DNA from 2 places in the Marinobacterium sp. NO-S09 genome. Region 2 is predicted to be linked to the other one. Evidence: predicted binding sites of a transcription regulator. Region 2 holds the regulator's gene; the other holds the start of a gene.
The links. The regulator sigma-54, encoded in region 2, starts transcription at its own class of promoters, with help from an activator protein. The targets are predictions, from matches to a motif close to TGGCACNNNNNTTGCTNT.

Region 1: glnA (glutamate--ammonia ligase) is a predicted target of sigma-54. The motif match lies at 1,576-1,593, and genes of this name have one in related genera.

The regions. Positions count from the first base shown of each region.
Region 1 is NZ_CP168954.1:995,952-999,094, reverse strand. It holds gene glnA (glutamate--ammonia ligase) at 89-1,495, opposite strand; gene O3C79_RS04750 (hypothetical protein) at 1,850-2,212, shown strand; gene typA (translational GTPase TypA) at 2,288-3,143, shown strand, end outside.
Region 2 is NZ_CP168954.1:3,810,366-3,813,508, forward strand. It holds gene lptB (LPS export ABC transporter ATP-binding protein) at 1-606, shown strand, start outside; gene O3C79_RS17580 (RNA polymerase factor sigma-54) at 654-2,180, shown strand; gene hpf (ribosome hibernation-promoting factor, HPF/YfiA family) at 2,233-2,523, shown strand; gene O3C79_RS17590 (PTS sugar transporter subunit IIA) at 2,545-3,006, shown strand; gene rapZ (RNase adapter RapZ) at 3,009-3,143, shown strand, end outside.

The DNA of each region.
Region 1 (3,143 bases), 1.3 Mb from region 2:
ATAAGGTTACTCACGCCCCAGGTTGGGGCAAAACGCAGAAACAAAAAAGGCTTCCCTGGGGAAGCCTTTTTCAATTCACAACTCTGGATTAAACAGAGTAGTACAGGTCGAATTCGACCGGGTGAGTGGTCATGTTGACCTTGGCTACTTCTTCACGCTTCAGCGCGATGTAAGCATCCAGCATGTCGTCGGTGAATACGCCACCCTGAGTCAGGAACTCACGGTCTTCTTCCAGGGCGTCCAGAGCTTCAGTCAGAGAGCTGACAACAGTCGGGATCTCTTTAGCTTCTTCAGCCGGCAGGTCGTACAGATCCTTGTCAGCCGGGTCGCCCGGGTGGATCTTGTTCTTGATGCCGTCGATACCAGCCATCAGCAGTGCTGCGAAGCACAGGTACGGGTTAGCTGCCGGGTCCGGGAAACGCGCTTCTACACGACGCGCTTTCGGGCTGGTGGTGTACGGAATACGCAGGGAAGCAGAACGGTTACGTGCAGAGTAAGCCAGCATTACCGGTGCTTCGAAGCCCGGTACCAGACGCTTGTAAGAGTTGGTAGACGGGTTGCACAGCGCGTTCAGAGCTTTAGCGTGCTTAACGATACCGCCGATGTAATACAGCGCGTATTCGCTCAGACCACCGTAGCCGTCGCCAGCGAAGATGTTCTGGCCATCTTTGCTCATGGACAGGTGAACGTGCATACCGGAACCGTTATCGCCAACCAGCGGCTTCGGCATGAAGGTCGCAGTCTTGCCGTATGCGTGAGCAACGTTGTGTACGCAGTACTTCAGGATCTGTACTTCGTCAGCCTTGTCTACCAGAGTGTTACCGCGCACACCGATTTCACACTGACCAGCAGTTGCCACTTCGTGGTGGTGAACTTCGATGGTCAGACCCATGGCTTCCATGGCATCACACATGGCGGCACGCAGATCGTGCAGGGAGTCGATCGGCGGAACCGGGAAGTAGCCGCCTTTAACGCGCGGACGGTGACCGGTGTTGCCACCTTCGATCTTGTGGTTGGACGCCCATGCAGCTTCTTCAGACTGGATGCTGTAACCGCAACCGCTGATGTCAGCGTGCCATTCAACACCGTCAAATACGAAGAATTCCGGCTCCGGGCCGAGCATGGCGGAATCGGCAATACCGGTAGACTTCAGGTACTCTTCTGCGCGCTTGGCAACGGAACGCGGATCACGCTCGTAACCCTGGCCGGTAGCCGGCTCAATGATGTCGCAACGTACGATAACTGTGGCATCTTCAGCGAAGGGGTCCAGTACAGAAGCGCTGTCGTCCGGCAGCAGAATCATGTCGGACTCTTCAATACCTTTCCAGCCAGCGATGGAGGAACCATCGAACATCTTGCCGTCTTCAAAGAACTCGTCACCCATGTCGCTTACCGGGATGGTAACGTGCTGTTCTTTGCCTTTAAAGTCGGTAAAGCGCATGTCGATCCACTTTGCGCCGCTTTCTTTGATCAGATTCAGAGTCTTCTCTGACATTTGGCTATCCCCACTCGTTATCAGTTTGCCTTGGCAAAACATCATTACATTAGGATCCGGAAAACCGGTTTGTGCTTGATAAAGCAAGGGATGTGCCAGTTTTTAATGCGAGCTAACTTGTTGATTTCCGGTAGCACGCACCGAAAGCAATCGCGACAAGGCACTACAATGGTGCATATATCACGCTTATTGCCCACATATGGTGCATGGCGCACCATTCAGTGGCAACACTCCCCTGAAGCGAGCCTATCATAGTGCAAAGCCCACAGGATTTCTCGGCCAACCTTGCTTCAACGCATACCGCATTCGGCGTATGCTGATGCAGCCCCCTATATATACAGGACCTCAAGGATCATGACTGCTCTCAAGACAGTGCGTGGCACCATCGCTCTGTTATGCTTCACCAGCCTGCTGGCCGGCAAGGTCGCTGCTGATGACGAATATGCCAAACGCTTCCCGGCCCAGTGGCTGGAAAAGGATGGTCATATCCGTCTGGATACCATCTGCTACAACTATCCACAGCAAAGCCACATGTACCCTTTATGCCGTTTGCAGGCCGTAAACCGGCTGGATGAGCGCTGCGAACGCTACCGCACCCGCTTGGCCAACACCGATGACCCCGCTCTTCAGGAGCACTTCGCCAAGTTGAGCGACAAGTACTGCACAGCCAGTGAAGCCTATCGAAAACTGATGACCCGAACAGGGTTTCTGCAATAATGATCACCAAATGATCGAATGTTTCACATCCCTTCCGTATAATGTCGCGCTTTACAACATCACAGGGTACTTCGCGTGATCGATAACCTACGTAATATTGCCATTATCGCCCACGTTGACCATGGTAAAACCACACTGGTCGACAAGCTGCTGCAACAGTCAGGAACACTGGGCCGCCGCGATGAGGGTGCCGAACGCATCATGGACTCCAATGATCAGGAGCGTGAGCGTGGCATTACCATCCTGGCCAAGAATACGGCCATCAAGTGGAACGACTACCGCATCAACATCGTCGACACTCCGGGACACGCCGACTTCGGTGGTGAAGTTGAACGCGTTCTGTCCATGGTCGATTCTGTACTGCTGCTGGTGGATGCGGTTGACGGCCCCATGCCGCAGACCCGCTTCGTAACTCAGAAAGCATTTGCCCGTGGCCTGCGCCCGATCGTTGTTATCAACAAGATCGACCGCCCGGGTGCGCGTCCTGACTGGGTCATGGATCAGGTCTTCGATCTGTTCGATAACCTGGGCGCGACTGACGAGCAGCTGGACTTCCCGATTGTGTATGCCTCTGCCCTGAACGGCATCGCCGGTGATGACCCCGAAGCCATGGCAGACGACATGACCCCGCTGTTCGAAGCGATCGTCAAGCACGTAGATGCTCCTCACGTCGACGTTGACGGCCCCTTCCAGATGCAGATCTCCGCACTGGACTACAACAGCTACACCGGTGTTATCGGTGTTGGCCGCGTATCTCGCGGCAGCGTCAAAACCAACACCCAGGTTAAAGTTATCGACAGCCACGCCAAAGTGCGTAACGGCCGTGTACTGAAAATCATGGGTTACCATGGTCTGGAGCGTGTTGAAGTTGATTCTGCCCAGGCGGGTGACATCATCTGCATCACCGGCCTGGACGAGCTGAACATTTCCG
Region 2 (3,143 bases):
GGCAAAACCACCTGTTTTTACATGATTGTGGGCCTGATCCCGGCTGACCGGGGCCAGATCATGATCACCGAGGATGATGTCACCCGCATGCCCATGCACGAGCGTGCGCGACGCGGTATTGGCTACCTGCCTCAGGAAGCTTCGGTGTTTCGCAAACTCAGCGTGCGCGATAATCTGATGGCGATACTGGAAACCCGACCCGAGCTCGATGCCAGCCGCCGCAAGGCCCTGCTGGAAGAGCTGCTGGAAGAGTTTCATATCACCCATCTGAAAGACAGCCTGGGCATGTCGCTTTCCGGCGGCGAACGTCGACGGGTAGAGATCGCCCGCGCCCTGGCAACAGAACCTGATTTTATTCTGCTGGATGAGCCCTTTGCCGGCGTTGACCCCATATCGGTCAGTGACATCAAGCAGACCATTCGCCACCTGCAATCACGCGGTATCGGTGTATTGATCACAGACCACAACGTGCGTGAGACGCTTGATATCTGTGAACAAGCCTATATCGTCAGTGAAGGAGGCATATTGGCACAGGGTACCCCGGAGGTGATCCTGGCGGATCAACAAGTCCGTCGTGCCTATCTGGGCGAGCAGTTCTCGCTTTAGCGGCTTTCCCCCGGGAGTCTTCCTAGCAGTTCAATTGGCAGTCGTTTATGAAACAATCCTTACAACTCAAGATCGGCCAACAGCTGACCATGACCCCTCAGTTGCAACAGGCAATCCGCCTGCTGCAGCTTTCCTCGCTGGACCTCCAACAGGAGATTCAGGAGGCGCTGGACAGCAACCCCCTGCTGGAAGCCGAAGAGGAGCATGAGACTCATCAGGCCGCCGAGGCGGACAGCGACCGTCAGGACAGCGACTCAGCGGACAACACGTCCAGCCGGGAAACCGCCAGCACCAGCGACAACGCTGACAGTGACGACAACTGGAGTGATGACCAGCCCGAAGATCACTGGAATGATCAGATTCCGGCCGAGCTGACCACGGACAGCAGCTGGGATGACACCTTCCAGCACCAGAGCACACCGTCCCAGCCCCGTGATGACGACTGGTCGCCGGGCGACAATGACACCATGGAAGACAGCCTGCAGGATCACCTGTTGTGGCAGCTCAACCTCACCCCCATGAGTGAGACCGATTACCAGATCGCGCTGGCCATCATTGACTCGGTGGATGCCGATGGCTACCTCACCACCAGTACCGAGGATCTGCTGGAGCATTTCCAGAATCACCAGCCCGAGGACTTTGCGGATGCGGAGCTGGATGAAGTGGAAGCCGTGCTGCACCGCCTGCAGCAGTTTGATCCGACCGGTGTCTGTGCCCGCGACCTCAATGAATGCTTGCGTCTGCAGCTGCTGCAACTGCCCGAAGATACTCCATTGCGCCCCTATGCGATCCGCCTGGTGCGCGACCATCTTAATCTGCTGGGCAGCCACGACTACCGCACATTGATGCGCCGCATGCGCCTGAAGGAGCCGGAACTGCAACAGGTCATCAGCCTGATCCAGAGCCTGAACCCCAAGCCCGGCGGCATCATCAGCCCTGAAGCCGCGCAGTATGTCATCCCGGATGTACTGGTGCGCAAACAGCAGGGCCAGTGGACCGTGAGCCTCAACAATGAGGCCTCACCCAAGCTCAAGATCAACAGCCAGTATGCCGACCTGGTGCGCCGCGCCGATAACAGCGCCGACAACACCTACCTGAAGAACCACCTGCAGGAAGCACGCTGGTTCCTCAAGAGCCTGGCCAGCCGCAACGAAACACTGCTCAAGGTCACCACGGAGATCGTGGCGCGCCAGATCGACTTCTTTGAAGAAGGTGACGAGGGCATGAAACCGATGGTTCTGCATGACATCGCCGAAGCGGTCGACATGCACGAATCCACCATCTCGCGCGTTACCACCCAGAAATACATGCACACACCGCGTGGCATCTTCGAGCTAAAGTACTTTTTCTCCAGCCATGTGGGTACTTCCGATGGCGGAGCCGCCTCGTCTACCGCCATCCGCGCATTGATCAAGAAGCTGATCAATGATGAAAATACAGCCAAACCGCTGAGTGACAACAAAATCGCACAGCTACTCAAGGAACAGGGCATTAACGTTGCCCGCCGTACCGTTGCAAAATATCGGGAGGCAATGCACATTCCGCCTTCTAATGAGCGCAAGCGTCTGGTTTAATGAGAGTGAAGGCGGTGCATCTGCTGCACCCCTATGAGAAGGAGAAAAACCTATGCAGATCAACATCACTGGCCACCATGTCGAACTGACTGATGCCCTGAATGACTATGTACGTAACAAGTTTGATCGTCTGGAACGTCACTTCGACAACATCACCAATGCACAGGTCACCCTTAGCGTAGAGAAACAGCGCCAGAAATCCGAGGCCAACATCCACCTCGCCGGCGGTGAAGTCTTTGCTGCGAACGAACACGACGACATGTATGCCGCCATCGACGGCATGGTCGACAAGCTCGATCGTCAGATCATCAAGCACAAAGAAAAGATGAAATCCCACAAATAACCGGTAGCAGCACGTAACCACATGCAACTATCAGAACTGCTGACCCCATCGCGCACACTCTGCCACGTCGATGTAGTCAGCAAAAAGCGGGTTCTCGAACTCGCCAGCCAAACCATTGCAGAGCAGTTGGATGGCCCGGCCGCTGAAGATATCTTCAGCGGCCTTATCAATCGTGAACGCCTGGGCAGCACCGGTATCGGTGAAGGCGTCGCCATTCCTCACTGTCGTATGGCCGGCGTACACAAGGCCGTTGGACTGCTGATGACACTGACCAGCCCGATCGATTTCGATGCCATCGATAATCGCCCGGTTGATCTGGTGTGCCTGCTGCTGGTCCCGGAAGAAGGCGCCGAAGAACATCTGCAAACCCTGGCGGGATTGGCTGAACTGTTCAACCATTCGGAAACGCGGGACTCGCTGCGAGCCTGCGGCAGTGCCGATGATCTGCTGGAGCGCGTCCAACAGCTCTGCCAGGAGCATTGAGCATGCGCCTGGTTGTGCTCAGTGGTCGCTCGGGATCAGGTAAAAGTACGGCACTTCAGGTACTGGAAGACGTCGGCTTCTACTGCATCGACAACCTGCCTGCCCTGCTGCTGCCTGACTTGATCAAGCTGATGCTG